3 regions of the Bacillus kalamii genome follow, and region 2 is predicted to be linked to each of the others. Evidence: riboswitches for the same ligand, from Rfam matches in the RefSeq annotation. Region 2 holds a riboswitch; each other region holds the start of a gene.
What was found. Region 2 has a riboswitch for S-adenosylmethionine ahead of ABC357_RS20145 (methionine ABC transporter ATP-binding protein). Riboswitches for the same ligand answer to the same signal wherever they lie in the genome.
Positions count from the first base shown of each region.

Region 1: it holds a riboswitch for S-adenosylmethionine, as region 2 does, so the genes downstream of both, ABC357_RS01010 (O-acetylhomoserine aminocarboxypropyltransferase/cysteine synthase family protein) here and ABC357_RS20145 (methionine ABC transporter ATP-binding protein) in region 2, are expected to answer to the same signal.
Region 3: it holds a riboswitch for S-adenosylmethionine, as region 2 does, so the genes downstream of both, ABC357_RS07570 (trans-sulfuration enzyme family protein) here and ABC357_RS20145 (methionine ABC transporter ATP-binding protein) in region 2, are expected to answer to the same signal.

Region 1 covers NZ_JBDFMI010000001.1:191,648-202,652, reverse strand. The annotation lists gene sufB (Fe-S cluster assembly protein SufB) at 1-750, opposite strand, end outside; gene sufU (Fe-S cluster assembly sulfur transfer protein SufU) at 813-1,247, opposite strand; gene ABC357_RS01040 (cysteine desulfurase) at 1,237-2,466, opposite strand; gene sufD (Fe-S cluster assembly protein SufD) at 2,466-3,770, opposite strand; gene sufC (Fe-S cluster assembly ATPase SufC) at 3,788-4,576, opposite strand; gene ABC357_RS24370 (YuzK family famiily protein) at 4,844-4,984, opposite strand; gene ABC357_RS01025 (MetQ/NlpA family ABC transporter substrate-binding protein) at 5,457-6,296, opposite strand; gene ABC357_RS01020 (methionine ABC transporter permease) at 6,309-6,977, opposite strand; gene ABC357_RS01015 (methionine ABC transporter ATP-binding protein) at 6,970-7,998, opposite strand; SAM riboswitch class I at 8,116-8,230, opposite strand; gene ABC357_RS01010 (O-acetylhomoserine aminocarboxypropyltransferase/cysteine synthase family protein) at 8,335-9,654, opposite strand; SAM riboswitch class I at 9,777-9,883, opposite strand; gene ABC357_RS01005 (SCP2 sterol-binding domain-containing protein) at 9,970-10,308, opposite strand; gene ABC357_RS01000 (thioredoxin family protein) at 10,412-10,732, opposite strand; gene ABC357_RS00995 (toprim domain-containing protein) at 10,845-11,005, opposite strand, start outside.
Region 2 covers NZ_JBDFMI010000006.1:480,688-491,692, reverse strand. The annotation lists gene gpmA (2,3-diphosphoglycerate-dependent phosphoglycerate mutase) at 170-925, shown strand; gene ABC357_RS20160 (iron-containing alcohol dehydrogenase family protein) at 984-2,072, opposite strand; gene ABC357_RS20155 (MetQ/NlpA family ABC transporter substrate-binding protein) at 2,101-2,928, opposite strand; gene ABC357_RS20150 (methionine ABC transporter permease) at 2,956-3,627, opposite strand; gene ABC357_RS20145 (methionine ABC transporter ATP-binding protein) at 3,617-4,630, opposite strand; SAM riboswitch class I at 4,734-4,839, opposite strand; gene ABC357_RS20140 (YbaK/EbsC family protein) at 5,154-5,615, shown strand; gene ABC357_RS20135 (heme oxygenase) at 5,833-6,168, opposite strand; gene ABC357_RS20130 (sigma-54 interaction domain-containing protein) at 6,276-7,688, opposite strand; gene pruA (L-glutamate gamma-semialdehyde dehydrogenase) at 7,910-9,457, shown strand; gene ABC357_RS20120 (ornithine--oxo-acid transaminase) at 9,542-10,735, shown strand; gene ABC357_RS20115 (Glu/Leu/Phe/Val family dehydrogenase) at 10,756-11,005, shown strand, end outside.
Region 3 covers NZ_JBDFMI010000001.1:1,491,195-1,502,199, reverse strand. The annotation lists gene metH (methionine synthase) at 1-3,312, opposite strand, end outside; gene ABC357_RS07575 (bifunctional homocysteine S-methyltransferase/methylenetetrahydrofolate reductase) at 3,305-5,149, opposite strand; gene ABC357_RS07570 (trans-sulfuration enzyme family protein) at 5,197-6,351, opposite strand; SAM riboswitch class I at 6,440-6,545, opposite strand; gene mscL (large-conductance mechanosensitive channel protein MscL) at 6,709-7,176, shown strand; gene ABC357_RS07560 (phosphatase PAP2 family protein) at 7,254-7,949, opposite strand; gene ABC357_RS07555 (vWA domain-containing protein) at 8,049-9,980, opposite strand; gene ABC357_RS07550 (ATP-binding protein) at 9,999-10,874, opposite strand.

The DNA.
Region 1 (11,005 bases), on a different contig from region 2:
GATGATGATTTCAACAACAGCACTGTGAAGTGAGTTTGTCGTATAGACAGGAGCTGTACATCCTTCTACATAGTGTACGCTAGCACCTTCATCAACAATGATCAATGTCCGTTCGAATTGTCCCATATTCTCGGAATTGATACGGAAATACGCCTGTAATGGTGTATCCAGTTTCACTCCCTTTGGAACATAGATGAATGATCCACCGGACCATACAGCTGAGTTCAAAGCGGCGAATTTATTATCCGTAGGCGGGATAACGGTAGCCCAGTGTTCACGGAAGATGTCCTCGTTCTCGCGCAGTGCGGAATCAGTATCCTTAAAGACAATTCCTTGCTCTTCAAGCTCTTCCTTCATGTTATGGTAAACAACTTCTGATTCATATTGAGCGGAAACACCGGCAAGGTATTTTTGTTCCGCCTCAGGAATGCCGAGTTTATCAAATGTTTGTTTGATTTCATCCGGCACTTCATCCCAAGATTTTTCGGATTTCTCAGATGGCTTTACATAATAGGTAATTTCATCGAAGTTTAACCCTGAAAGATCGCCACCCCATTGAGGCATAGGCATTTTATAAAAATACTCAAGTGCTTTTAGACGAAAATCAAGCATCCATTGAGGTTCATTCTTCATCTTTGAAATTTCTTCTACGATTTCTTTCGTCAATCCGCGCTTCGAGCGGAAAATACTGACATCGCGGTCCGAAAATCCATATTTATAATCGCCGATTTCAGGCATCTTTTTCGCCATTGGACATATACCTCCATTTCAGGCTCCATCAACAATTAGCATTGGGATGGAACCTGGTAGTCTTATTGCTCTTTAAGCCCTTTTTCCATCGCCTTCCAGGCAAGTGTCGCACACTTGATCCGGGCAGGAAACTTAGAGACTCCTTGTAATGCTTCTATATCTTCAATATCATTATCGTCAAACTCATAGTCTTTGCCTTGCATCATATTCGAGAAAGACTCGGACATATGAAGTGCTGTTTCTATATCTTTACCTTTAATCGCTTGTGTCATCATAGATGCAGAAGACATGGAGATGGAACAGCCTTCTCCATCAAACTTTGCATCGGCCACTTTTCCGTCCTCCACCTTCAGTGTCAGGTGGATGCGGTCGCCGCATGTCGGATTATTCATGTCGATTGTTAAGCTTCCTTCGTCCAAAGAACCTTTATTGCGCGGATTCTTATAATGGTCCATGATCACTTGGCGATAAAGATTATCTAAATTACTAAAAGACATTAGAGAAATACTCCTTCGTTTTGAGAAGCCCGGCTACCAGCTTATCAATATCTTCTTCCGTATTGTAGAGATAAAAGCTTGCCCGTGCTGTAGCCGATGCTTTAAGCCATCTCATTAACGGTTGTGCACAATGGTGGCCTGCTCTGATGGCAATGCCTTCTGCATCCAAAACAGTCGCCACATCGTGTGGATGGACATCATCCAGATTGAAAGTAATAACGCCGGCACGCTTTGAACTGTCCTGTGGTCCGTAAATCGTGATTCCCTCGATTTCCGACATACGCTTTAAGGCATATTCCGCCAGTTTGTGCTCGTGTTTTTCGATTTCATCCAAGCCGATTTCCTCAAGGAAATCAATCGCTTTTCCTAGTCCGATTGCACCTGCGATGATTGGCGTCCCGCCTTCAAACTTCCACGGAAGCTCTTTCCAAGTAGAATCGTACAGATCGACGAAATCGATCATTTCTCCGCCAAATTCAATCGGAGGCATTTTTTCCAACAGCTCTTTCTTTCCATACAATACACCGATTCCGGTCGGTCCGCACATTTTATGTCCGGAGAATGCGTAGAAATCACAATTAAGGTCCTGGACATCAATTTTGATATGGGGGGCTCCCTGAGCTCCGTCCACTACCATAACCGCTCCATGGCTATGGGCGATTTCAGCCAACTCCTTGATTGGATTTATAACGCCTAATACGTTTGATACATGTGCAATAGACACAATCTTCGTTTGATCGGTGATTGCTTTTTTGGCTTCCTCAAGAGAGATGGTACCATCTTCCTCCAGAGGAATATACGTAAGCTTAGCTCCTGTCTGAAGAGCTAATTGCTGCCAAGGAATGATATTGCTATGGTGCTCCATTTGTGAAATAACGATTTCATCCCCGGCCTGGATGGTTGAACGGCCATAGCTGGCCGCCACCAGATTCAAGGATGCAGTCGTACCTTTCGTGAAGATAATTTCCTCAGTAGAAGCTGCATTGATGAAGTTGCGTACTTTTTCACGCGCACCTTCGTAAGCGTCTGTCGCTTTCGTTCCAAGTGTATGGACGCCCCTATGGACATTTGAGTTATATCCATTATAATATTTCTCGATTTCCTCGATGACGCATTTCGGTTTTTGTGAAGTCGCTGCTGAATCCAGATACACCAACGGCTCTCCATTGACTTCTTGATCAAGAATAGGAAACTGCTTACGAATTTCACTTGGGTTCATTATCGAACTTTCCTTTCAATAACCTCAACCAATTGTTTTTTCACTTCTTCAATAGGAAGCTGATTAACAACCGGTGCAAGGAATCCATGTATGATTAAACGCTCAGCTTCCGCTTTCGCGATGCCTCGGCTCATTAAGTAATACAATTGGACAGGATCGACGCGGCCTACTGACGCGGCATGTCCCGCTGTTACATCATCTTCATCGATTAACAAGGCAGGGTTTGCATCGCCCCGCGCTTTTTCACTAAGCATCAGGACACGTGATTCCTGTTCAGCATTCGCCTTAGTTGCGCCATGTTCAATTTTGCCTATTCCGTTGAAGATGGAAGAAGCACTATCTTTCATAACGCCGTGCTTAAGGATATAGCCTTCGGAATTTTTGCCCCAATGGACGATGCTTGTTGTGAAGTTCTGCTTCTGTGTTCCACGCCCCACTACAACTGTCTTCGAATCTGAATGAGATCCATCACCGACAAGGTTCGTAATGTTTTCAGAGATAGTATCGCCGTCGTTCATCAAGCCCAGTGCCCATTCAATTTGGGCATTGGCAGCGGCTACGCCTCGGCGGTTCACATACGTAACAACATCTTTAGTCAATGTATCAACTGCGCCGTAAACAATTTTGGCATTATCTTCGGCAATGACTTCTGAAACGATGTTTACAAGACCTTCGCCTTCAACAGTTGAATAATAGTTCTCCACATATGTGACTTGGCTGCTTTCCTCAGCAACGATCAGCACATGGTTAAACAGGGAAGCATCTTTATCATCACGGATGAAAATAGCTTGAAGAGGCTCTTTAACTTCCACGTTCTTAGGCACGTAGATAAACGCCCCGCCATTCATTAAAGCAGCATGCAAAGCAGTCAAGCGATGTTCATCGACTTTCACGGCTTTTGTCATGAAATATTTTTGAAGCAATTCGCTGTGCTCTCTGGCAGCTGTAAAAATATCTGTAAAAATGACGCCTTGCTTCTTCAATTCCTCTGATACGAATGAAAAAGCAGGTGTGTTATTGCGTTGGATATAAAGAGTGTGATTTTCGTTCGTCCCAACAATATTCTTTACATCCTCAGGCAATTCATCAATCGACTGGTAAGCGGAACTTTCCACTGCATGTGCAGGAAAATCGGTGAAGTTCCAGCTTGTAATCTTCGTTTTGTCCGGCTTAGGCATTTCCAGGGAAGCCGCTTTATCAAAAGCAGTTTCTCTAAGCTCTTTAAGCCATATCGGTTCATTATTTTGCTTGGAATAAGCGCTGATTGCGTCTTTTCCAAGTGGTAGTTTTAATTCAGTAGTCATCGAAATCCCCCCAGCGCTTAAGCTTCTTGGCCTTCAGTTTCGTCTTCTTCAATACCTAACTCTTTCTTAATCCAATCATAACCCTCAGCCTCCAGGCGCTGTGCCAATTCAGGGCCGCCTGATTTCACGATGCGGCCTTGCATCATGACATGGATATAATCAGGTGTAATGTAGTTCAACAGGCGTTGGTAGTGAGTGATGATCAAGCAGCCGAAATCATCGCTGCGCATCTCATTGACACCCTTAGAAACGACCTTTAATGCATCAATATCAAGACCGGAGTCGATTTCATCCAGGATAGCAATCTTAGGCTGGATCATCATCAATTGAAGAATCTCATTCCGCTTTTTCTCTCCGCCTGAGAAGCCCTCATTCAAGTAACGCTGCGCCATATCTGGGTCCATTTCAAGGAATTCCATTTTTTTATCCATTTCACGGATGAATTTCATGATTGAAATTTCGTCCCCTTCTTCGCGGCGGCTATTGATTGCCGAACGCAAGAAGTCTGCATTTGTTACTCCTGAAATTTCACTTGGATATTGCATGGCAAGGAATAGTCCTGCTTGAGCGCGCTCATCTACTTCCATTTCCAATACATCTTCTCCATCCAATGTGATGCTTCCGCTAGTTACTTCATATTTAGGGTGCCCCATAATAGCAGATGATAAGGTAGATTTACCTGTACCGTTAGGTCCCATGATTACGTGGATTTCTCCGCCGCTCACTTCAAGGTCTACCCCTTTCAGGATCTCCTTGTCGTCAATGGCAACGTGTAGATCTTTCACTTGCAATGTAGAACGTGTCATATTTATACCTCCAACAATGTCTTGTATAGTTACTATATTTTAGAAACTGATTCTCACTTTATTCTCATTACAATATTATAACAGATTAAAAGTAGAATCAACAAATTATGCCTCATTTGACACTATACTCGTAGTGTTTATCGAATAGAGTGCGATTCAGTAATTGCCATTTCGATTTGGCCATCAATCTTCTATTAGTATACTACTCCATTCCGGCAAAGAAGTAAAAAAACCAGTGGATATTAATCACTGGTTTTTCTCTCCAACTTATTTAAATACCCGTCGACTGTATTCATTCAAGATTTGATGACTTTTAGCGTAGCTTCTTTCTCTTTTTTTCTCTACTCGCATTCTTACATCCAAGTCTCTGCTGTATACGTCATAGCCTACTCCGTGAGAATTTTGCATAGCCTTTTCCATTTCACCTGTCACATTCAAATCCAACTCATGGGAGTTAATAATGAACCAATCCTTTCTTTAATGCGCCAAGTTCTGGCGCTTTGTCAATTAATAGGTTAACACTTCTTGTGCATTTCCCTCAAATCGTATTTACCCTCATATTCGGATATTAATCACCATAAGGAGGAATAAGGAAAACAATATATACTGAGCCTTACAATTACTCGAATATTCTTCCATATAACACCGGACCAAGATCAGCGCCTATTTAGGGTAAAAATCAACTTATTGAGAATGGTTGTCAATTAACTGAGAATTGATAAGTACGGACATACGGAAAAAGATCCGGGCATTGCCTGCCAGGATCTTTTTCCTATTAGTTGTTTTCGCATGATAATGATCCAGTATGCACGAATAGCGGAAAGCCTTGAGCAGCCATCTCCCATTAATAAGCACAAAGTTTCGAAAACAGCACACTATTTTATTCTGAAACAGGAACAACTGCCCCTTTATATTTATCTTTGATAAAGTCCTGAATCTTTTTGGAATGAAGGACTTCCACTAATGTTTTGATATCTTTATTGTCTTTATCTTCTTTGCGTACAGCAATAACATTTACATATGGGGATTCCGAACCTTCGATTGCAATTGAATCTTTCAATGGATTCAATCCTCCATCAATGGCAAAGTTACTGTTGATTACGACAGCATCGCCTTCATCGTTATTATAAACCTGAGTTAACAGAGCAGGATCGATATCTGTTTTAAATTTCAATTTTTTTGGATTATCCGTAATGTCTTTGACTGTAGCTGCTGTTTTATCGATGCCCTCTTTAAGCTTAATTAGCCCTTTAGCCTCCAATAATGATAGTACACGGCCATGATCGGCAACAGAGGAGCTCATAATGATTTCAGCGCCTTTAGGCAGGTCGTTCAGCTTTTTGTACTTTTTGGAATAAACAGCAATAGGTTCGATATGGATTCCGCCGGCATTGACAAAACCGTAGTTATTTTCTTTGTTTTGAAGTTCCAAATAAGGGATATGCTGGAAGTAATTAGCGTCCAATCCACCCTCTGCCAATGTTTTATTCGGCATTACATAATCATTGTATTTCACGATTTTAAGGTCAATCCCTTTATCCTTCAACAAAGGTTTGGCTTCTTCCAAGATTTCTGCATGCGGTACATTCGATGCACCGACCACTAACTTATCGTTTTCTTTTGAATCTCCCGTTGATTTTTCATCTTTATCGCCTGTGCCGCATGCAGCAAGCAATAATGTTAACGCCAGAACAAATAATAAACTAATACGCTTTTTCATTTTAGTCTCCCCTTATCTTTTGTCTGTTTTGCGAGTAAAATAATCACCAATAAATTGGACTATGAAAACAACCACTAGAATAATGATTGTAGCCACTAATGTTACATCTGACTGATTGCGCTGGAATCCGTCAAGATAGGCAACATTCCCCAATCCGCCGGCACCCACTACACCCGCCATGGCAGTGGACCCGATTAAAGCAATGGCAGTTACGGTTATACCTGATATAATAGCCGGTTTGGATTCAGGCAATAATACCTTCCAAATGATCGTACTTGTTTTTGCACCCATTGATTTCGCTGCCTCGATAACACCTTTATCGATTTCCCGTAGTGCGATTTCAACCATACGCGCATAGAATGGGGCTGTTCCGATAATCAAAGCAGGCAAAGCCGCCTCTGCTCCTATCATGGTCCCCACCAGCATCTTCGTCAGAGGGATCAACAGAACAATTAGAATAATGAACGGTATGCTTCGAAAAATATTCACATAGGCCCCGACAACACCGTACACCAGCTTGTTTTCCCATAGATTGCCCTTAGATGTCAAAAATAATATTAATCCTAAAGCGACTCCGAGAATAAAGACAAATAATAATGAGATAACTGTCATGAACAGTGTTTCATAAGTAGCTACCCACATAACATTCCAATCTATATTTTGGAAAAACGAATCATTCATGTGTAATCACCTCCACTCCCACTCTGCGGTCTTTCAGAAATTCTATGGCTTGCTGCAGTTCGGGAGCACTTCCATCTATATGAAGAAACAATGTTCCGTACGACCCTTTTTGTGTTTGTGCAATCTTCCCTTGAATAATATTAATATCGAAAGTAAATTCCCGGATCAATTGATTGACTACCGGCTGATCCGTATCATCTCCGACAAATGTCAGCTTGACGACATGGCCGGATGGATATTTTTGCAGTAAGTTTTCGATGGCTTCATGTGTGTCTTCTGGATCCGTCAATTGTTCGACGAATCTTTTCGTAATAGCTTGTTGAGGGTTTTTGAAAACATCAAGGACATCCCCTATTTCCACTACTTTGCCTGATTCCATCACTGCTACTCTGTGGCATATCTTCTGGATAACATGCATTTCATGCGTAATTAAAACAATGGTTAATTTCAATTTACGATTTATGTCCACCAACAAATCAAGGATGCTGTCTGTCGTTTGCGGATCAAGCGCTGATGTTGCCTCATCGCACAACAGGACACGCGGATTGTTTGCCAACGCACGGGCTATCCCTACACGTTGCTTTTGCCCCCCGCTTAATTGGGATGGATAGGCATCTCCACGCCCTTCTAATCCAACCAGATTGATCAGCTCGTTCACCCTGGCTATTCTTTCTTTTTTAGGTACGCCTGCTATTTCTAACGGAAAAGCGATATTATCGCGGACCGTTCTTGACCACAGCAAGTTAAAGTGCTGGAAGATCATCCCGATTTCATGTCTAGCCTTGCGTAAATTGGCTCCCTTAGCGGATGAAATTTCATGTTTGCCTACTGTAATGCTTCCTTCAGTCGGTACTTCCAATCCGTTCAGCATGCGGATCAATGTACTTTTTCCAGCTCCACTGTAACCAATGACTCCAAATATTTCACCGGCATCAATATCTATTGATACCGAGTCGACAGCTTTTAATGATGAACCGGATTTTCCCGGAAATATCTTTGTTACATTATCGATTTTTATCATGATTACTCACCTCTTTAATACTGCTTTTTTAAAGATGCCCATTGTTTCGCTTTTCTAAAATAACAAAAGCCTTTCTGCGTAATGAGCAGAAAGGCATGAATAACAATAGGGACCTTTCTCTCATCTATCAAAGCATCATTTGCTTTGTGTGAATTGGCACCATTTCAAAATAAAATCTTTGACGGTTGCCGGGTTTCATCGGGCACATTCCCTCCACCTCTCTTGATAAGAGCTTCGCAACTTATTCAATTGTCATACTATAAGTTAAAGTGATTCTATCATTATATAAAAATACTGTCAATAACATAAAAGACTAATTTCCGCGGAAAAGGCATTTTACTTGGTCTTTGAAGACAAGGAAGTTTTTCCTGTTGCCACTTCTATCGCCTTCTCCAATTCTTCAATTAAATCATCTACATTTTCGATTCCAATCGATAATCGGACTAGGTCTTCGCTTACGCCGGATAATTTTAATTCGTCTGCGCTAAGCTGCTGGTGGGTTGTGGACGCAGGGTGAATAATCAAACTTTTGGCATCCCCGACATTTGCCACATGGCTCCAAAGCTCAATGGAATCGATCAATGCAGCACCAGATTCTCTTCCTCCTTCTATGCCGAACACAACAACTGCTCCGGCACCTTTAGGCAAATACTTGCTTGCCAATGCATAGTTTTGATTATCAGCATCTCCAGGATATAACACCCAATCAACAGCAGGATGTGCTTTCAAGTATTCTACAATCCGCTTTGTATTGGCGATATGCTCCTTCATACGGACATGCAAGGTTTCAAGGCCTAATGTGAATTGGAACGCATTATATGGGGAAAGTGCAGGCCCTAAATCACGGAGCAACTGAACACGCGCTTTCACGATAAACGCCGCTTCTCCCACCGCTTCGCTAAACACAAGATCATGATAGCTCGGATCAGGAGTTGTAAAGCTAGGGAATTTGCTTGAATTCCAATCGAACTTGCCGCCATCCACGATAATGCCGCCAAGTGTTGTTCCATTGCCCAACAACCATTTAGTTGCCGAGTGGATGACGATATCAGCCCCAAATTCAATCGGCCGGCATAAATAGGGGGTTGCAAATGTATTATCAACAATCAACGGTATTCCGCTCTCATGGGCAATTTCAGCCACCTTTTCTATATCGAGCACATGCAGGCTTGGGTTGCCGATCGTTTCTGCAAAAATGGCTTTAGTATGGGGAGTAATAGCTGCCCGGAAGTTTTCTGGATTATCAGGCTCGACCAACGTAGTCTTGATGCCATACTTAGGCAATGTATTGGCGAACAAATTAAATGTGCCCCCATATAAATTGGATGCTGCCACAATTTCATCGCCTGCTCCTGCAATATTCAGGATAGCAAGTGTGATCGCTGCCATTCCGCTAGATACAGCCAGTGCGCCTATCCCCCCTTCAAGCTGTGCCACTCTTTCCTCGAAAACAGTCACAGTAGGGTTATGGATCCGTGTATAAATGTAACCCGGTTCTTTTAATCCAAAAAGATTTGCAGCATGCTCACTGTCTTTAAACAAATAGGCATTGCTTTGGTAAATAGGAGCTGAACGTGCTCCTGTCACAGGGTCCACCTGCAAACCTCCATGTATGCTGACTGTTTCAAAACGGTATTGCTTCTCTTTGCCACTCATCACGCATTCCTCCTTGTTATATGATTCAACCTTTGAAGACCCATCGATAATCATCGCACTTGGCAATGGATTTCCTCATTAAAAAAAGCTTCTTCGAAAAGAAGAAGCTTGATAGCCGGTTCTTCTCATCTTTACGGAAATAACTTTCCGCTGGAATTAGCACCATGTACGATTTGTACTGGTTGCCGGGCTTCATAGGGCCATTTCCCTCTGCCTCTCTTGATAAGATAATTCATATTAAACTTATTAACTTAATTGGAAATATACCATTTTTACAACAAGGAAGTCAATGAATTTTTAAAAAATTTAAATAATTTAAACTGCTTCTTTTCTATTGCTGAGCAATAAAAGGGCTTCAAGCAACAGAATCTGCCGATAGTTTCCCTGAAGATGAACTTTATTCATCTGTTGAAGCTGGCGTAGCGAGACATTTCCCTTTATCACTTCGTATAACTGGTCTTCCTCGCCAATGATGGAAACACGGTATGTCCCTTTATCCGTATAATGCGTATGGACTTCGTTATTAGATAAGAATAAATGCCATTTCTTATGCTCCGAAGAAAACACGACCATGGTATTCGCTTTTTTCAATAAGACATGCAATTGCCGGCGATCTTCCAGTGTACTAAGCATCGTTTGCAATAGTTGATCCAACGTCGCCACTTCCTTTCCCAATCTCTTATAGAAAGTAATACAACGCCGGACCTATAAACACCTCTATTAATTGCTCGACAAGTATTTCGGGCTTGTCGAACCATCAGTCTGCTTTATTTATGCTATCTCTGATAGTCCCTAGCAAGTACGGGACAGATTGAAAGGCATATATTTTTTCCATAAGTGCCCCCCGCTTGAACAGCAGCAAACAAGGAACGCTTTCTACTTTGTAATCCACTGCGATTCCCTCAATGTAATTGGCGTTGCTTTTAGCCATCTGCACATCAGGCAGCATTTCTTCCACTACCATCAGCATTCTGGACGCCACTTGGCACGTGCCGCATAGTGGTGTGTAGAGATAGAGGCATAAATCGCCTTTTTCGAGAATGTATTGTTTAATATTTTCCCCATTCCATTCTTTCATGATTGATGATTCATCCTTTATTGAAAATAATACGGCAGAGTGAACTCTCCTTCTATATCCTAGCTTCTCCCATACAATAGGCCAAGAGATGCTTAATTCCATTTGTGTAAAGTCAGTTGGGACGTGATAAATATTCTGCATGAATAAGAAAGTTGGCACTGAGCAATACGGTCGCAATGTGGTGGTATGGTGCAGCAGCCACTTCCCTATAAGCCCTGTCAATATATAGATGCTGGGCACAGGGAAATTCCCGTTTAAATTGCTTGCGCAGTT
Region 2 (11,005 bases):
AATGAGAGACATATGCCGGTTTCTTGCCTTTGTTGAACATCCCATCCTTACATCGTAAAGGTGAAATAATTATATTTTAATAATAATAAAGCAGATGCGAATGTTTATGGAAAGGTAGAATGTGGGAAGATGCTATATAGATGAAGTTCGTAGAAGGAGGAACTGATGAATGAAGAAACTGGTGCTTATCCGGCATGGGCAAAGTGTATGGAATCTGGAGAATAAGTTTACAGGTTGGACAGATGTAGATCTTTCAGAAAATGGCCTTGAAGAAGCGAAGCGGGCGGCAAAAATATTAGCTGAAAATGGATTCACTTTCGATTTGGCGTATACATCCGTTTTAAAACGCGCAATCCGGACATTATGGATTATTCTTGATGAGATGGACCTGATGTGGCTTCCTGTCTATAAATCTTGGAAATTGAATGAACGGCATTATGGTGCCCTGCAAGGGTTGAACAAAAAGGAAACGGCCGATAAATATGGGGAAGAACAAGTACATAAATGGAGACGGTATGTGAATGTAAGGCCGCCGGAATTGTCAAAGGACGATGAACGCTACGCCGGCCATGAGCAGAAATACCATGAATTGAATGAAGAGCAAATTCCTCTGTCCGAGAATTTGGAAGACACGGAGAAAAGGGTTCTTGAAGAGTGGAATGACCATATAGCTCCTAAGCTGAAAGAAAATAAAAAAATCATTATATCCGCACACGGGAATACCCTTAGAGCACTGGTGCGCTATTTGGATGACATTCCGGGAGATGGGATTGCCAGCTTGAATATACCGACAGGGACTCCGCTTGTATACGAGTTAGATGACGATTTAAAGCCTATCCGCCATTATTATCTAGGAATGGAAGGGAAAGTAGCAAAAGAGGAAATTCCTAAGCATTTGAAAGAGCGAGGAAAACAAACAGAATAGAAAAAAAAAGCAGGGATCACCTGCTTTTTTTTTCTAGGAAGATTTCAAGATAACATGTTTATCGGCCAATAAAGGCTTCTAAATCTATGATGGCTCGGGCAACACGTTCTGTTCCCACCGGTCCGCCAGGCAAAATATGAATCGATTCGCCAGGGATGGTCGCTTTTTGGGCGGTTTGATTTATTTTATCGCTGGTTAGATCGGTCACTCCTACTTCTTTTAAGGAAGCCGGCAGGGAAAGCCGGCGGTAAAATGGGAGCAATGTTTTCACTTCAGCCCATTTATCTTCAAGGACCAGTTGGACTAGAATGCCATAGGCCACTTTTTCGCCATGGAGGGCAACGTGGGTTTCATCGAGCGCTGTTAAGCCATTATGTATGGCGTGGGCAGCGGCGACTCGTCCATAATGGTCTCCGAATCCGCCAACCATGCCGGCCAGCATAATGACCGTTTCGGTAATTTGAATGAAAGAATCATTCAATTGCCCTGAGCGCACTGCCTCTATTGCTGCCTCGGAGTGTGTCAATAGTTGCTCTTTGCATAAGGCGGCGACGTGGTGTGAAATTTGCAAGGGAACGGATTTATCGGCAATCGAAGCCATTTGGACATCCGCTTCGTACCATTTGGCCAATGTATCCCCAATTCCGGCCACTAACAGCTCTAAGGGTGCAGCCAGCAAGATCAAAGGCTCCACCAAAACGAGGCTAGCTGCCTCAGGATATACATCAAAACGGCTGAATACGCCAGCATTGTCATAGATAACGGCTACAGGCGTCCATGGAGAACAATTGGAAGCGAGCGTCGGTATCAGGATATAAGGTGTATGTGTCACATGGCTTGCGGCCTTCACTAAGTCCAGTACCTTACCGCCGCCGACACCGATAATGGCATCTACATGATGTTCGGCAGCCAGCTGGGAAAGGGCATCTATCTCGGAGAAAGAGCATTCGCCTCCATACGTAAAATCAATGCTTTTTGTATCTCTCAGTGCCGGCCAGTACGGCCGTGCGGCATGCCACGATTTGCGGCCGTGGACAATGATCACTTTTTCAAATCCGCGCTCTTTGAGCTTCTCTTCCAGTAACTGAAGGCTTCCCTTCTGAAGGATATATTCGCTGGGTGCCCCGTGTACAGATATGGTTTCCATTCTGATTCCCTCTTTCCCATTTAAAAACTTATTTTTTCATCCAATCTGGTTTTCCGAAGCCTTTGAAGTCGGCATCAATTACTTTTTCAAATTCAGGCGATTCCACGACTTCTTTCACATCTTTAGCGTATGCAGCATCTTTTTTATCTGTTTGAACGGCGATGATGTTGCGGTATGGGTCGAGCATATTTTCAAGCGTAAGCGCACTTAATAAATCCATTTTGGCTGCCAAGGCAAAGTTGCCTGGAATGGCTGCTAAATCTGCGCTATCAACTGAGCGTGGGAGCTGTCCTGCTTCAATTGGCTGGAATTTTAAATGCTTTTTATTTTCTTTCACATCTTTTTCGGATACAGTCAGTGGGTCCGTTTTTGGATCCAATTTCAGGAGCCCTTCATCTTCCAGCGTATGGAATGCCCGGGCTGCGTTGGTCGGGTCATTTGGAATGGTGATGGCCGAGCCTTCCTTTATGCCGTCCAGCGATTTGTATTTTTTTGAATAGATGCCCATTGGAGCAGTAGGGACAGAAATAAGAGCTGTCAGATCCAAATGGTTTTCCTTCGCAAAGTTTTCTAGGTAAATGCTATGTTGGAATAAGTTCAATTGGATATCCCCATTTGCTAATGCTTTGTTGGGTTGAATATAATCGCTGAATTCAACGATTTTGACCTTGTATCCTTTCTTCTCTAAGCCAGGTTGGATAGCTTTCTTCACCATGTCGCTGTATGGGCCTGCTGTTGCACCTATTTTTATTTCTTTCGTGTCTTTGTCTGCAGCTTTCCCTGAATCTTTTCCTCCACAAGCTGCAAGTGCAGTAACCGATAATACTAGAATAATTGCCAAAAACCATTTCTTCATGAAGTTCTCCCACTTTCTATATGTGTTTTATCTTTTATCAACCGCTTTGGCGATCCAGTCGCCAAGAAGCTGGATTAATTGGACGAGGATGATCAGGATAATGACGGTTGTTATCATGATCGTATTGTCATAACGGTAATAGCCGAAGCGGATGGCTAAATCGCCTATCCCGCCTCCGCCGACAACGCCTGCCATTGCCGAGAAACCAATCAGTGAAATAAGGGTCAGTGTAATCCCTGATATAATGCCGGATTTGGCTTCAAGCAAAAGCACGTCTTTAATGATCATCCATGGAGTTGCTCCGGCTGCGATAGCTGCTTCAATAACCCCTTTATCGATTTCACGCAAAGCTGTTTCAACAATGCGGGCAAAGAAAGGTATCGCTGCTACCGATAAAGAGACACTTGCCGCTGCAGGGCCGATAGTAGTGCCCAAAAGCGCATTGGTCAAAGGAATTAGGGCAACAAGCAATATAATAAAAGGAATGGACCGGATCATATTGACGATGAAGCCAAGGATGCCATTCAACCACCGTCCGTTAATGAAAAGGCCCTTATCTGACATGTATAAAAGAATGCCAGTAGGCAATCCGATAATGGTGGATACGGCAAGAGAGATGGCAATCATATAGAGTGTCTGTAAGAATGCTTGATTAATATCCGGTATGAGTTCGGCCAAATGTGCAAAATCAAAGCCCATGGCGTATCACCTCCACTTGTGCCGAACGATTTGCAATAAATTGCAGCGCTGCCTGCACTTCCGCCTTTTTCCCTGCTATCTCCATAATGAAGACGCCAAGAGGTTTTTTTTGGATGTATTCGATTGATCCATGCAGAAAATTGCCTTGTACAGCAAATGTCTGCAGTGTATCAGAGAGGATGCCTTCGCCGGCGATCGATCCCCTAAATGTAATTTTGACGATGGTTCCATTGCACGTGTCCAGAATGGCAGATGGAATCTCGTACGATAGGACACTAGAGATGAATTCCTTTGTCAGCCCAGTGGAAGGGTTGGCAAAAAGGTCATATACCTGGCCTTCTTCAATCACCTTTCCCCGTTCCATGATGGCCATTCGATGGCAAATTTCTTTTACAACATTCATTTCATGTGTAATCAGTACAATTGTTATGTTCAATTCCTCATTGATTTTTTTCAACAAGGCAAGGATGGATTTGGTTGTGGTAGGATCAAGTGCCGATGTCGCTTCATCGCAAAGCAGGACAGTCGGGTTATTTGCCAGGGCGCGCGCGATGCCTACCCTTTGCTTTTGCCCGCCGCTTAATTGGGATGGATAGACATCTTTTTTATCGAGAAGGCCTACTATATCGAGTAATTCCTCGACACGCGCCTTGATTTCGGAGGCCGGTGTTTTGGCAGCCTTTAAGGAAAAAGCAATATTTTCATAGATTGTTTTTTGGCTGATTAAGTAGAAATGCTGAAAGATCATCCCGATTTTAAGGCGGGCCCGCCTTAACTCTTCGCTTTTTAATTTTGTTAAATCTTGGCCATCTACATAAATGCTCCCTGATGTAGGACGCTCCAGCAGGTTAATACAGCGCAGCAAAGAACTTTTTCCGGCTCCTGAATAGCCGACAATCCCATATATTTCTCCTTCATGAATGGATAGTGAAACCTGATCCACACCTGTCACTTCGCCACTCTTTGTTTTATAAATTTTTGAAACATTTTGAATATTAATCATATGGTGTCCTCCTTATATGTATTTCCCGTTGCTAAAGAATGGTTTTTGGAATTAAAAAATGCTTCTTTCCACTGAAAGAAGCATCGATTTGCACATGTGCATCGGCTTATCTTTCAGAATGAAAGTCATTCTGCAGGAATTGGCACCTTCCCTTACAGGGGGTTGCCGGACGTCATAGGGCCTTGTCCCTCGGTCACTCTCGATAAGAATGGTATGAAGTTTTAATATTAAAAAAATAGTACTAAGAGATGGAGAATCTGTCAATCGCCTAATTAAAAGAATTATTAGAAGAAAGCGGTTCCATTATGTTGGTATCAAGGTAAAAAAATTTTCAAATATATGTAGGGATAGAGACTTAATAGTCATGGTGTATGTATGTTTATTGAATAAATGTAAATAAATGAATAATATCCGCGTGTCAACTGATTTGAACAGTTTCATAACAATCAAGTAACAGTGAGTGCTATAATAGTCATTAAATATCTGAATAATTTGATTATTAGTAAGCCAGGAGGAGAATGACATGTCCATTGAACAAGTAAAAGAGTATTTTCAGGAGTTCCGGATAGATGGCCGCATACAGGAATTTGTTGAATCCAGCGCTACAGTTGATGAAGCAGCGGCGGCAGTAGGGGTTATTCCTGCCCGTATCGCCAAAACATTATCTTTCAAGGAAGAAGACACCGCCATCCTTGTCGTCACTGCAGGGGACATGAAAATCGATAATAAAAAATTTAAAACGAGATTTGGCTATAAAGCTAAAATGCTTTCGCCAGATGAAGTACTCCATTTTACGGGACATGCGATAGGGGGAGTATGCCCGTTTGGACTGCGAAATAAGTTGGACGTCTATTTGGATGAATCGCTGAAGCGTTTTGAAACAGTCTTCCCTGCATGCGGCAGCAGCCATTCGGCAATTGAACTATCATTGGATGAGCTTCAAACCTATTCGAAAGCGACTGATTGGGTGGATGTATGTAAATAATAGCAAAAGCGCCTGCTTCCCCACGACCAGCTTAAGACGAAGCACTGATAAAGGCTAGTCTATGCCTTTGAACAAGATTTGGCTTAAGACCGAGGGGGTGTGGCGCTTGGAGCTGGATGAGAAAACCGCCACCGGTCCTTTTGGTATTGATTTCACGCCTTAAGCATAGCTTCTTCAAAAAAATAGCACAGCCATTAAGGCTGTGCATATGTCTATTTTATTTTGCAGTTGCTTCGAGCACGGAAGCTACGTCATACATAAGTAATTCGCTGCCGAGAATTGGTGATTCTTTTTTTGCTTCATCCGATTGAGGATCCGGACGTTTGTGGGCTTCTTTGAAAGAATCGCTTTGTCTCCAGGCAGTAAAGCCCTCCATGTTCTCCCAATACATATTCACATTCAGCTCGTCATAATCGGGTAAATTCTTGGTGATCAGAACTTCAACCTTCACAAATCCGTCCATACTTTGCAATGCGCCTGGCTTAGTGAAGCTCCCAGCCATTTTTTCAGCCATTCCTTGTTTCACTTTAATACGGTTTGTCACGACGATCATTCCATAACAGCTCCTTTTTCTCCTATTTCAATGCAATTCATGAGAAACAAAAGTCTACTAAACTATTATACGCTCAGAATACTCCAAACTTAAATAATCAGCATTGATTATTTAATATTAAATTTCCGAAGGCGGTATTGAAGGCTCTGCCGGCTTATGTTGAGTGCCTTGGCAGCCTGCGATATATTATGCCCGTGGCTGTTCAAAATGCTGAGCAGATAGTTCTTTTCGGTTTTCTCCATATAATCATCCAAAGGCAAAGCTGTGACTGCTTCCGTCTGTGTACTAACCGGAATGGTTGTGTCCAGAACAGGATCCTTTATACGCATTTTGTTTTTGAATTGCATCGGCAGATGGATAGATTTGATTTCTTTATCTTGCGGCTCCAAAAGATTCATCGTCCCTTCGATTATATGCTCGAGCTCGCGTACATTGCCTGGCCAATCATATTCGAGGAACAAGGTTAAAGCCTCTTCGGAAATGCCTTGGACTGTCATATCGAATAGTGCATTGAATTTTTCTATGAATGATTGCGCCAGTAAAAGGATGTCCTGTTTTCTCTCCCGCAGCGGAGGGATGAAGAGGGAGACGACACTGAGCCGGTAATAAAGGTCTTTTCGCAAATGGTCATTGGCGATTGCTTCAATCGGATCTTCATTGATGGTTGCGATAACCCGTACATCTATTTTTTTATCCTTTGTATCGCCGACACGGCGTATCGTTTTTTCTTGGAGCGCCCGCAAAAGCTTGGCCTGCAATGCTGGTGCCAGTGAGTTGATTTCATCGAGAAGCAAGGTACCTCCTTCAGCCTGTTCAAATAAGCCAGGGCGTTCTATGGAGCCAGTAAAAGCGCCTTTTTTTGTTCCGAATAAAATGCCTTCGATTAGACTGTCTGGAAGGGATGCGCAATTTTGGCTGATGAATGGCTGAGAGGACCTATTGCTGCCATTGTGGATGCTTTGGGCGAACAATTCCTTGCCGGTGCCGGTTTCCCCGACGATCAAGATGGAAGAAGAAGTCCGCGTAACCCTCTTGCTTGCTTCGATCACTTCTGCAAAATTTTCGCTTGCCCCGATGATGCTGTCAAACGTATAGCGGGTGCCTCCCTTGTTCAAAATATTATTTTTAATCAGCCGTTCCAGATTAGTAATGTCTTTGGCGATCTCTATAGCTCCGATGATTTGCTGCTCCTCGTCATAAAGAGGGTAGGTATCATTGATGGTCGTGATTTCCTGCCCGAGATTATTAAAATAGGTCTGCTTGGAATTTTTCGTTTCATGGCCCGTTTGAAGAGCCTCCATTAAGGTGCTGACCGATTCCTCCTGAAAGTCGAAAATGTCTGGAATGGCTTTTCCGATGACATCTTCATAAGCCATTCCTTCTATTTCCGCCATTTTTTTATTGTATATAATCGTTAATCCTTCTTTGTTAATGATATGAATGCCCATATCGATGACATCGACGATTGTCCGCAATATAGGCTGAAAGCCATTGATTTTCAATATTTGATATAAGTCCACCCATAATCATCCCCTTTTGAAAGAATATACCATAAGTGTAAGGGTTATATGGCAGAGGTGCAAATTTTGGTTGCATGAAAAATTATTTATCATATATATATGCCGATAAATTTTGCATGCTCCTAATAGAAAGTGTTGGAAAGTAAGGTTTTCACTATTGGCACGATACTTGCAATTAAATAAAGCGACAAAACAAATGCACTTAAAAAGGAGATGTGAAGATGGTACAGTCGTATAAACATGAACCATTTACTGATTTTTCCCTGGAAGCAGAGAAACAATCATTCAAAGAAGCAATCCAGCAGGTCGAAAACGAACTTGGACAGTCTTACCCGCTGATTATTAACGGCGAAAAAATAATGACAGATGATAAGATTGTTTCTTATAATCCCGCTAAAAAAGATGAAGTGATCGGATACGTTTCCAAGGCAACCCAAGCACATGCAGAGCAAGCAATGAAAAGTGCCGATGAAACGTTCAAGACTTGGAAAAAAACAAGTCCGGAAATGAGAGCCGATATTCTTTTCAAAGCGGCAGCAATTGTTCGCAAGAAGAAGCATTATTTCTCTGCCATACTTGTGAAGGAAGCCGGTAAACCTTGGAGCCAAGCAGATGGGGATGTGGCAGAAGGAATCGACTTCATGGAATACTACGCCCGCCAAATGCTGAAGCTGAAGGACGGAATGCCTGTTGAAAGCCGTGCCATTGAGCATAACCAATTTGGATATATTCCGTTGGGTGTGGGAGTGATCATTTCTCCTTGGAACTTCCCGTTTGCCATCATGTCAGGAATGACTGTGGCAGCAGTTGTATCGGGCAATACAGTATTGTTGAAACCGGCAAGCACTACGGCTGTTATTGCGGCTAAGTTCATGGAAGTTCTTGAGGAAGCAGGTCTTCCGGCAGGAGTAGTGAACTATGTGCCCGGCAGCGGTTCTGAAATTGGCGATTATCTTGTCGATCATCCGCGTACTCGTTTTGTATCCTTCACCGGTTCACGCGACGTTGGGGTCCGAATCAATGAAAGAGCAGCTAAAGTGCATGATGGACAAATTTGGCTGAAACGGGTTATCGCTGAAATGGGCGGAAAAGATACAATCGTCGTAGATAGCGAAGCGGATTTAGAATTGGCGGCAGAGTCCATTGTTACTTCTGCATTCGGTTTCTCTGGCCAAAAATGTTCTGCCTGTTCACGTGCTGTGATCGTAGAGGATGTATACGACGAAGTGCTAGAGCGTGCTGTTGAATTAACGAAAAAAATGACGGTCGGGAACCCTGCAGAGGGCGGAGACCAAATGGGTCCAGTCATCGATCAAGCTGCTTATGACAAAATTATGGGCTATATTGAAATCGGCAAGAAAGAAGGCAAGCTTGTCCAAGGCGGAGAAGGCGATTCTTCAAAAGGATATTTCATCCAGCCTACTATCATTGCCGATGTCGAAGAGAACGCACGCATTATGCAGGAAGAAATCTTTGGGCCAGTTGTAGCTTTCTGCAAAGCGAAAGATTTCGACCATGCCATCGATATCGCGAACAATACAATTTACGGATTGACAGGTGCGGTCATCTCTAAAAATCGTGCCCACATCCAACAGGCACGTGAGGATTTCCATGTCGGCAATCTGTATTTCAACCGTGGATGTACAGCTGCAATTGTCGGCTATCAGCCATTTGGCGGCTTCAATATGTCAGGTACCGATTCAAAAGCCGGTGGTCCTGATTACTTGCTGCTTCATATGCAGGGCAAGACAACAGCAGAACAATTTTAATGTCAGTATGGCCAATATAAGGGGCGGGAAGCCGGCAGCTTAAACTGCCGGACCCTTTTCATACAATTTAGGGGGAATAAATGAATGAACACAGTATCAGAAAAAGTGATTGAACAAACAGAACAATTTGGTGCGCATAATTATCATCCGCTGCCGATCGTTATCTCAAAGGCTGAAGGGATTTGGGTGCAGGATCCTGAAGGCAATAAATTCATGGATATGCTCAGCGCCTATTCAGCTGTCAACCAAGGGCACAGACACCCAAAAATCATCCAAGCATTGAAGGACCAAGCAGACCGTGTGACGTTGACTTCACGCGCATTCCATAATGACCAGCTGGGAGAATGGTATGAAAGAATCGCCAAGCTGACAACTAAGAATATGACTGTACCTATGAATACAGGGGCAGAAGCAGTAGAAACAGCGTTTAAGGCTGCGCGTCGCTGGGCATATGAAGTAAAGGGAGTTGCGGATGGCCAGGCTGAAGTCATTGCCTGTGAAGGGAACTTCCACGGCCGTACAATGACAGCGGTATCATTATCTTCAGATGCTGAATATCAACGTGGGTTCGGTCCTATGCTTCCGGGCATTAAACTTATTCCTTATGGCGATATTGAAGCATTGAAAGAAGCGATCACACCGAATACAGCAGCATTTTTGATTGAACCGATTCAAGGGGAAGCCGGCATCATCATTCCTCCTGAAGGATTCTTGAAAGCGGCATATGACTTATGTAAAGAAAACAATGTACTATTTATTGCTGATGAAATCCAGGCTGGGCTTTGCCGGTCAGGCAAGACATTTGCCTGTGATTGGGAAGATATCATCCCTGATATGTACATTCTGGGTAAAGCGCTTGGAGGCGGAGTATTCCCAATTTCTTGTGTAGCCGCAAACAGCGATATATTAGGCGTTTTCAATCCGGGTTCACATGGCTCCACTTTCGGTGGAAACCCGCTTGCTTGTGCGGTTTCCATTGCTTCATTGGATGTATTGGAAGAAGAAAAATTAGCTGAACGTTCATTAGAAATGGGCCAATATTTCACGGAGCGCTTGAAAGAAATCAAGAATCCAATCATTAAAGAAGTGCGTGGAAAAGGATTGTTTATCGGCATGGAGCTTACAGAACCAGCCCGTCCATATTGTGAACAACTGAAAGACAGCGGGCTGCTTTGCAAGGAAACGCATGATATGGTTATTCGCTTTGCTCCTCCGCTTACGATTACAAAAGAAGAACTTGACTGGGCAATCGACCGCATCAAAAACGTTTTAGCATAATACTATAGAGGTGATTTGAAATGAGTACGGCAACGCAGGAACATAAGGAAATTAGTCTATTGCAATCAACACAAATTGTCATTAAAGAAGCTTTAGTAAAATTAGGATACTCAGAAGATCTATACGAGTTGCTTAAAGAACCGCTCCGTATGCTGACAGTCCGTATACCAGTAAAAATGGATGATGGATCAACGAAAATTTTTACTGGATACCGGGCACAGCATAATGACGCAGTGGGACCGACCAAAGGCGGAATTCGCTTTCACCCCG
Region 3 (11,005 bases), on a different contig from region 2:
CGCCTGGTCTTCGAGATTCGGGCATGCGGGATAACCGAAAGAAAAGCGCTGGCCGGTATATTTGGCAGCAAAACGGTCCCTCATTGTCATTTCGACCTGATCATGTATGCCCCATTTATCACGCATTATATGATGGATCCGTTCAGCGAAGCCTTCTGCTGTCTCCAAGGCTAAAGATTGAATGGCATGGCTTTTCAAAAATTCCCCCTGCTCCTTCAGACATTCACTCTTTTGTCTGATTCCCTTCCCGGCTGTCACGATAAAAAATCCGACATAATCCATTTCGCCTGACTCAACCGATTTCAAATAATCTGCAAGACATAGGAAAGGAGGCTTATGTTGGCGGGGGAAATGAAAGGTTTCCAGCACTTCCCCTGGACGTTCAGGATTGTAGATCAATACGTTATCTCCATCGCTTTGGGCAGGGAAAAATTGATATACCCCATTCACTTCATGCTTGTCTTCAATCAAATCCTGAAATAGACCGTTGACCAAATCATTCAGCATCATAGCCCTCTCATCTCTCTTCTCAAGCAGGAGATCCACCCTTCCTTTTAGTCCTAAATGATGGGCGAGCAACATTTGTTTATTGATGTAAGGCATTAAATGATCCATTGAGTAACGCGCTAGCACCTGCCTTTTCAAACTGGCTGGCACCATCACCTTTGCAGGAGGGACAGTAACAACAGGTTTTTCAAGAACAGCAACGGATGAGGCTGTTTCACCCCCGGCTTTCGCAGCTGTTTTTTTTCGCTTTTCAGATAGTTCTTGCAAAAATTGATCCTTTTTCTCATTATCATGCATCGTATTTGCCAGTGATAGAGCTTCCATGGCATCTTTAGCATATAGTACGCTTCCAGAGTATTGCGGCGCAATTTTCGTATCGGTGAATTTTCTTGAAAGGGCTGCCCCGCCGACCATAATCGGAGTTTCGATATGTTGTTCACGCAAATCCTGGGCGGTTAGGACCATTTGTTGGGCGGATTTCACCAATAAACCTGAAAGGCCGATCATGCTTGGTTCATGTTCTCTGATAGCTTCAATAATCTGCTGGGGCGGGACTTTAATGCCTAAATCGACGATTTCATAGCCGTTATTCGCCAAAATGATTTCTACTAAATTTTTCCCGATATCATGGACGTCGCCCTTGACCGTGGCCAAAATAATTTTCCCCTTCGAAGACGCGCCGGCATCTCCTTTTTCCATAAACCCTTCCAAATAGGATACAGAAGCTTTCATACTTTCTGCACTTTGTAGCACTTCCGCAACAATCAATTGATTATCATTAAACAATTCCCCGACCTGTGCCATTCCCTTCATAAGCGGGCCATTGATGATTTCAAGCGGCGCAAGACCTTTTCCCAATGCTTCATCCAGGTCTGCGATTAATCCTTCTTTCGTCCCCTCTACTATATAGCTGGCAAGCCGCTCTTCAAGAGGCAATTGTTTGGTTTCTGTTGTTTTTTGTGCTTTTTTCCCCCGGTAAAAACGGATGAAACGCTGTAGCGTTTCATCGCCTGTTTGGAAAATCAATTCATTGGAAAGCTGCAATTCCTCATCCGGGATACTGGCATACCGTTCTAGCTTTTCCGTATTGACAATCGCATAATCCAACCCCGCCTTCGTGCAATGGTAAAGGAAAACAGCATTCAATATCTCTCTTCCGCGCGGAGGCAACCCGAAGGACACATTGCTGATACCGAGTATAGTCAAACATTCAGGCAATAATTCTTTGATTGCTTTGATGCCTTTGATCGTTTCATTGGCTGCCCCGATATATTGCTCGTCGCCCGTACCTACCGGGAACACTAAAGGATCAAAAATAATGTCGTTCGGATGCACACCGAACTTATCCACTAACAAATCATAAGATCGCTTTGCGACGGCTACTTTATTTTCTGCCGTTACAGCCATCCCCTTTTCATCGATCGTGCCTACCACCAACGCCCCTCCATAACGGTGCAATAGCTCTGAGACAGATTCAAATTTGCCCTCGCCATCCTCCAAATTGACGGAATTGATGATGGCTTTCCCCTGGGAATGCCTTAATGCTTGTTCGATAACAGCATCATCTGTGCTGTCTATCACTAAAGGCACCTTGACTTTCTTGACTACTTCCCGAACAAAATCCTCCATATTCCCTTTTTCATCGTCATCTGGATCGGCTAGGCAAATATCAATGACATGTGCCCCTTTTTTCACCTGTGCCCTTGCAATCTCAGCTGCTTCCTCAAATTGTTTATTTCTGATCAGATCCTTGAATTTTCTTGATCCAATGACATTTGTTCGTTCACCCACGAATAGAGGACGCATACTCTCGTCATACAAAAGGGCATCGTTGCCGGAAACGCCATGATGTTCCCGCTTTTCAGGAATAGGCCTTGGCGGTATATCTGCTACTGCTTCAGTGATGGCGGCAATATGTGCCGGTGTTGTTCCGCAACAGCCGCCGACCACATTAATCCATCCCTTACTTGCGAATTGCTTCACTTTTTCAGCCAATGAAGATGGCGATTCATGATAATGGCCTTCCTCGTCAGGCAATCCGGCATTCGGATAGCAACTGATTCCTGTGTTTGCTAAGGCAGATAAAGTCCGGATATGATCGCTCATAAATTCAGGACCTGTCGCACAATTCAAGCCTACGGCTATCGGCTTCATAAATTCGGACGATAAATAGAATGAATCAATCGGCTGTCCAGCAAGTGTTGTCCCCATCGGTTCAATGGTACCTGAAAGAATGATAGGTAGATGTACGGCGGTCTGCTCAAATGCGCCTTGAATGCCATTGAATGCAGCTTTCACATTTAATAGATCCTGGCTTGTTTCAATGATCAGCACATCAGCTCCTCCATCGATCAGCCCTTTTGCTTGCTCCTGATAACAGTCCTGTAATTCAGTAAACGTGGTTCCTCCCGTTAATGAGAGAGTTTTGGTTGTCGGCCCCATGGAGCCGGCTACAAAGCGCGGCTTGTCATTGCTGGCATACTTCAGGCATGCCTCTTTTGCCAACCGGGCAGATTTCACATTCAATTCGTAGGCAAGGTGACCTAATTGGTATTCGTCCAAAACAATTCTTGTTGCCCCGAAGGTATTTGTTTCGATAATATCAGAACCGGCGGCCAAATAGGCTTCATGTATATTTCGTATAATATCCGGTGCCGTTTCAGAAAGATATTCATTGCAGCCATCGTATTCTTCCCCTCCAAAATCTTCCGGAGAGAGATTTGCATCTTGGATCATGGTTCCCATTGCTCCGTCGAGGATGAGAATCCTCTCTTTCATTAATTCTTCAATTGTATGCTTACTCATAGAGAACCGCCCCTTTTTTCACCATCGCATCTTGTGCTCTTATATATTTGGTTAATTCAACCGTTATTCGATATCTTAAAAATGGTGTAATTAAATAAACTCCGTTGAACCTGTCCATCGCCGCACTTATGAGTTCCTTCGCTATAGCAATTCCCTCCCTCTCTGCGGCAAACGGCGAATCTCCTGCTTTGCCCATTGCACGAAGTACATCGTCCGGCAAGGTTATCCCAGGAACTTCATGGTGTATAAATTCCGCATTCCTGTAGCTTGTCAACGGCATGATGCCAATAAAGACTGGTGCATCCAAATGCTTAACCGCCTGATACACTTCTTCCACCTGTCCAGCCGAATAAATAGGCTGAGTCAGGAAGGAGTCCGCTCCATATTTGATTTTTTTCTCCATCCTCGCCACTGCTTTATGGAGTATCTTCACATTCGGGTTAAAAGCAGCGGCTACTTTAAAGTTCGTTTTTCTCCCAAGAGGCTTTCCACTATACGACACACCTTGATTAAACTGCTTAATGAGGGCGATTAAATCCATCGATGAAACATCATAAACAGATGTGGCACCCGGAAAATCCCCTACTTTTGATGGATCTCCAGTAATGACAAGCAATTCCTCCATGCCTAAGGTATGCAATCCCATCAAATGGGATTGCAGGCCGATCAAGTTATGGTCACGGCAAGTCAGATGGATGAGCGGGTTAATCCCCATATTCTGAAGTTTCATGCCGACTGCCATATTGCTGATCCTCGGTGTAGCAAGCGAATTGTCGGCCAACGTAACTGTATCCGCCCCTGCCTCCATCAATGCCTTTGCCCCTTCAAAATAAAGGGAAGTATCTAACGTTTTTGGTGGATCAAGCTCCACTAAAATAGTCCGCTCCGTTTTGGCTTTTTCATAAAAGGCTTCCGCCACGATCCCGGCATGTTGATCGCTGACTTGAATTTTTGGCTGGATAATTTTCTTTTCTGTGATCGGCGGCAAACCATCAAGCGCTTTTTTCACTGCTTTGATGTGGTTCGGTGTTGTACCACAGCAGCCTCCGATTATTCTTGCCCCCTGTTCCCTTAGTTCCAGAGCGCTCTTCCCGAAATAATCCGGATTCTCTTCATAGGTCAATATGCCATCACTGTATTCAGGCAAACTGGCATTCGGGTAAGCAGAGAGTACAGCACGCTGAGGAATGGGCACAGATTGAAGCGCCTTGATCATATGGTAAGGGCCGAGGCGGCAATTTACTCCTATAGCATCCGCACCCAGATCCTCTAACCGAAGCAATGCTTCACTTAAAGTCATGCCGTTTTGTAAATAGCCTACCTCGTGCATAGAGACGTTGGCGATGATCGGTAAATCCGTCTCCTGCTTCGCAATATGCAAAACGGTTTCCATTTCTTCAAAATCATAATATGTCTCCAATAGCAAACCGTCTGGCTGTTCCAACAGAAGGCTAAATAACTGTTCCCTGAAATTCCTTTTGATTTCATCTAGTGTAAGATCTGATTTCCTTAGCCCTCGTGAAGCTCCGATCGTGCCGAATACAAATGAGTTTGGCCCTGCCGCACTTTTAGCGATTTTCATTCCTTCCCTGTTAATGGATGAGACGTATTCTTCAAGTCCATACCTTTTTAATTTATAATGATTGGCTCCGTATGTGTTCGACTGAATGATATCTGCACCGGCCTTTACGTAGGCAAGGTGGATATTTTTAACCAGATCGGAATGGGTCAGGTTCAATTCCTCATAGCATTGGTCTGATCCAGTAGCATACAGAAGTGTCCCCATTGCCCCTTCCCCGATCAATATCCTTTTTTCCATCTCTTTTCTAAACTCCATCTTGCATTCCCCTTTATTGCATTGAATTCATACCTATTTTTCCTTTATTAGTATGCAGCCTCTTTCACCGGGCTCAACGCCTGGGTAAGGTCGGCAATCAAATCATCAATATGTTCAATACCGACCGACAGGCGGAGTAAACAATCACTTATTCCCTTAGCTCTTCTTACTTCTTCAGGTATATCCGCATGTGTTTGTGTGGCAGGGTATGTTAGTAATGACTCCACACCCCCTAGGCTTTCTGCAAAGGAGATTAAGCCGACTTGCTTCAACACCTTTTCCACTAACACGGTTTCTGTTACTTCAAATGAAAGCATCGCTCCAAAACCACTGCTTTGCTTCAAACTGATTTTTCGCTGTTCATGATCTTCAGTTCCAGGATAATAAACTTTGCGGACCAGATCATGAGAGCTAAGCCACGAAGCGATGGATGCAGCATTTTTTTGCTGCTGCTCCATTCGGATGGCCAAGGTCTTGATTCCCCGCAAACATAGCCATGCATCCTGTGGCCCTAAAATGGCCCCTGTCCCATTTTGGAGTTTGCCAATTTGGTCGCTATATTCAGGTGACGCGGTTACCACTAATCCTGCTATCACATCGTTATGCCCGCTAATGTACTTTGAAGCACTATGGACTACGATATCTGCCCCGAATACGATTGGCTGCTGTAAATAAGGCGTCAGGAATGTATTGTCCACTATTGTCAATAAGCCATGCTCTTTCGCAAGGGAACAGGCAGCTCCCAGATCTGTTACCTTCATCAACGGATTGGAAGGTGTTTCAATAAATAGGGCAGCCGTATCGGCTTTAATGGCATTCTTAATTTCTTCAAGATCGGAGGTGTCCACGTAAGAAGCCTTAATCCCATATAGGCTGAATGTTTCTTCAAGCAAACGGTACGTTCCTCCATATAAGTCATCAGAAATAACGATATGGCTGCCGGGTTTCAATAAAAACAAAATAGTTGTAATAGCAGCCATGCCAGAGGAAAAGGCAAACCCTCGGTCTCCTCCCTCAAGTGAGGCAATCGCTTCTTCAAGCGCTTTTCTCGTTGGATTGCATGTTCTTGAATAATCAAATCCAGTACTCTTGCCCAGTTCCGGATGTTCAAATGTTGCGCATTGATAGATTGGCATACTGATTGCCCCTGTAGCTGAATCTTTTTTGACTCCCGATTGCACCAATTTAGTTTCAATTCTCATTTTTTCTCCTCCAAACAGGTTTTCAATTGAACGGTAAAAAGGCACCCTTTCAGAGAAAGAGCGCCTTTAAAAAAGCTATTCGGCTTCTCTCTCATCGACTAGAAATGAATTTCTTATGGCATTGGCACCGTTCAAGAATATGATGGTTGCCGGAGTGTCTTAGGGCCATATCCCTCGACTCCTCTAGATAAGAGTAATTATTCAATTAATTCAAAATATTGTATTTTTATAATCATAAAGACTTCCTGTGCATTTGTCAATACTCTTCGCTTGACTATCTTTTTAAAATCACATTAAGGTAAAGTAGAGAGAAAAAGAGAGACTATCTATTTTGTTAAGTTGCAGGAGGAAGAAGCTATGTGGGAAGAATTCAAAAAGTTCATAGACAGAGGCAACGTGATCGACCTTGCTGTCGGGATTGTTGTTGGCGGAGCATTCGGGAAAATCGTTACCTCTTTTGTGGACGATATACTTATGCCCCCGATTGGCCTGATCATCGGGAAAGTCGATTTTTCAAACCTGTATATCAATCTGACAGGCGATCAAGATAAATCACTAGCTGCAGCAAAGGAAGCAGGGGATGTCACAATCAATTATGGATCCTTTATTAATATACTCATTAACTTCCTAATCATTTCATTTGCCATTTTCATAGTGGTCCGGCAGGTGAATAAGTTCAGAAAGCCGGAGCCGGAAAAGCCGGTAACAACGAAAGAATGCCCGGAATGCTTATCGGAAATCCCTTTGCATGCAACAAGATGCCCGAATTGTACGTCATTCCTAAAGGAGGATGAGGCAGAAGGTTCGCCTGTAAACGAATCATAGTTGAAACAAAAAACGCCTGTTTAACAGGCATTTTTTGTTGTATACATGTTCAAAAGAGCCTTTCTCCATACTATGCATCAGGATTTATGGATGTTCTGTTTGTCCGCCCTTTTATCGAACCAGCTCTCATAAAAGTGAAAAATCAGCCAGCAAATAAGCAGCCAGAAAGCTCCTGCACTGAAGCCTCCGATAATATCACTCGGATAATGGACCCCAAGATAGATTCTGCTGATGCCGATTGCCGGAACAAGTACGATGAAGAAAAGTATAAACACGGCATCCAACCATTTCCGGCGGGAAATTTTCGCCAGAATGATGACTAAAGATCCATAAAAAATGATAGAACCCATACTGTGCCCACTTGGGAAACTATAGCCGCTTTCTTGGATAATCGGATATATATCCGGGCGCTGCCGTTGAATGAATTCCTTTAGAGCTATGTTGAAGAGGCTGCCCAATCCGGATGCAAATAGCAGGAAAAGAGCATATCTTTTCTTTTTAAATCCTACCAAAAGCGAGGCAATCAGAACTGCCGATATAATCCAAACCTTTCCTCCAAAGAATGTGATGGCTTTCATAATGCCTGTCAGATTATCCGTAACATGCCCCTGCATGTATGCAATGGCACGGTGGTCGAATTGCCTAAGCTCATCTTCTTGCAAATCGGTCAGTACATCAATGAAAATAGCCATGAAGGCAATAATCAGAATCAGCAATAGCCCTACGAAAAGCTGATTCTTATATGTTTTAAAGAAATGGTATGTCTGTTTCAATTGAACAAAACTCCTTAGTTGTCATGAATGGGTTAGGTAAAAGCCATTTACTATTCATAGGTTCCCATAACTCCAGAAAGACAAACACATAAAAGCCGCTTACATATTCTTGACCAGCAATTTTTTTAACAGCTGCGAAAACAAATAAGGCAAATCCTCCATTTGTGGGATGATCATATACTCTTTTTCATAAATATTTTTCATCATCGTTTCTTCCCCGTTTTGCAAGGCCCCATCAGCCAGAAACATTCCCATTACATTAATGCCCATTTTACGCGCTTCCTTAACGGCTGTATACGTATCCACAATTCCATTTTGTTCATAATCTTCCGCTGAAGGCTCTCCGTCGGAAAAGACAAGCAGGAATTTATGCTTTTCATTTCGCATTCTTAGCTGCTCGGCTGCTTTGCGGATAGAAAAGCCATCGCGGTTATCCTCTTGATGCTCCAATTGCATGATGGCAGGGCCGGTTGAGGGATTCAGGCAATCGGCAAATGAAGCGACTTCATGGTACACATTCGGATAATACTCTTTTTTCACCTCGTTCGCATCTTCCCAAAAACCTGCTATGCTATGGCGAATCCTCAAATCTTTCAGCACTTCATGGAATAAGGTGACTGCTTTTTTTGTTTCGTCCATTTTATCGAACATGGATGCAGAGCAATCGACCAGCAAAGTAAATGTAACATCCTGTTCTTTTGCCAAAGCGGTTTTCTTATGGAAGACACGGGGCAGCGGATCTGTAAGTAACGGAATTAGTTTATGAGATAATCTGCCATATAATAAATCCGAACGCCTATTGTTTCTTTTTTGCTCAATGCTCTTTTGGATAGTCCTTTGCAAAGTCCTCATTTCTTGCTGGATGGCTTTCTTTGTTTCTGTATATTGCTCGATATCATCAGCAGTCGGTTGTTCCGGTTTCTTCAAAATATGGACTGCAAATTGATTTCTTTCTCCGTAAGGATAGACTTTACTCTCTTTTTCGCTAGCTGTTTTTTGCTCTTCCAACGCCTCTAAGTCTTCATATTCTTTCTTTTTGGATTGGTGGGAAGAACCATGGACGGAGGCCATCGCCTGGTCCGCATCGCTTCCTTCACGGGCTCCTTGGCCTAGAATCGCTGTATTCACTCCTTTTTCCAACTCAAAACGGAGAAAGGTTTGCTTAGATTGTTCGTTCTTCTGCTCGCGGTGCCATGTGGAAAAGGCTTCATCAAGCACTTCGTTTTCATCGCTGCTTTCATCATCTCGATCATCATTGCGAAGAGAATCTTTTCTTTTCAGATTGGAAAATGTATGGTCCAGTTCGTCAAGCTTTCCGGAAAGTTCCTCAATAGGCATCACAAGGTATGTATTCAGCATATCTTCATTAAAGAAGGCAGTTGAGCGGATTAGGACCGTTTCAACAATCGCTATTATGTCAGCAGTGCCTGCAGCTTCATAAACCTTAAACAGTTCCGGTTTAATCTGATCGACTAAATCCTGCAGCTCAGATGGCACTTCCGCCCGATAGGACGCGTTCCCTTCCTCCGTCAAAAGGGAAATGGCAATCATACAGAAGAACAGATCAAAAGGAAAGCCTCTTGTGGCATTTCCATCACTTTGAGATTGATAATAAGCGAGCAAAAGTCTTCTGCGGGTATTGAACCATTTCCTTGTGCCTGGCTTCAGTTCCTTGCATATTTCCTCCAGGCGTAAATCTTCCAATAAGGTGAAAAGTGAAATGGAAAAATGCTTCGCCTTGATCTTTTTAGAAACCCTGCCGAATGACCGCAAAGCATTTACATCTGTATGATGATAGGTTCCCAACGCCCGCAGGACGATATCACTTTTATATCCGGCTGATCGCTCCATGTCATTGTAATGGTCCCAAAAATGGCTCGCAGTTATGCGATGGTCTGCAGGAATGACCTGATGGCCGAATCCAAACTCAAATTGCAGCTCTTCATTCTTCGAAAGAAGCCTTGCCATGTTCCTTAAGCTGATCGCCATTGACGCATCGACGACAGAATCATTGAATTTGATATATTTCACTGCATCATCTCCCCATTTTTATGGCAATAGCATATCAACAATATTGCCGACAAATTCCTTCTCGCGGTCTTCATCCAATTTATCGATGATTGCCCTTTTGACTGCCCTCTCCAGCGGAATGGCGGATGAAAGATCAGCCGCATCAAGCAATGCTCTGACAGAAGCGGCTTCTTCCGACAAAGTGCCCTGCTTGGTTGCCTGGATCAAATCACACGAAAGCGCAAGGAAGAATTCAATCTCCTTCTCATCTGTAAGCAAGCTTTGATGAAGGAGGACATTCCGTAAAGCTTCACCTTCAATATACGGTACGTCTATTACAATAAACCGGTTTTTCAGCGCCTCATTCAAAGGCGTTGTACCAATATAGCCTTCATTGACTGCAGCAATCACTCCGAATCCGTCTTTGGCAACAATGACTTCCTGAGTAAAAGGGTTCGTGATGGTCTTCCTGTAATCAAGTACACTGTTTAAAATCGGCAACGTTTCAGGCTTTGCCATATTGATTTCATCAATATAAAGGAATTCGCCATTTTGCATAGCCTTCATTACAGGTCCAGGAACGAATACTATCTCTTGCTTCCCATCCTTATATTCAAGCGTTTTAAAGCCCAACAGACTTTCCGCATCTAAGTCTACTGAGCAATTCACCATATGCATCGGATTATTGAATAGTTTAGACAGAGTTTCAGCAAAAGTCGTTTTTCCGCTCCCTGTCGGCCCTTTTAGGAGGATATTCTTTCTTTGGGCCAAAGCAGCAGCGGCATCTATCATCATTTCTTGGTCGGGAGCAATGAATTCCTTGCGCCCGATTAATTCAGTATGTACAGTATCAGCTTTTCTCGTTTGGTCTATCAGCTTTTGGACGCCGTTCGGCAGTGTTTCATATATATTCATGTACTATTCTCCTTTATTAAGTCATCCCCGATAAAAACAAAGCAATATAACCCATATCATATAACAATTTGTCCGAAATGTGGATTTAAAGGCACTGCAACAAGAAAAGTAAAAATTGCTTCACTTTTCAT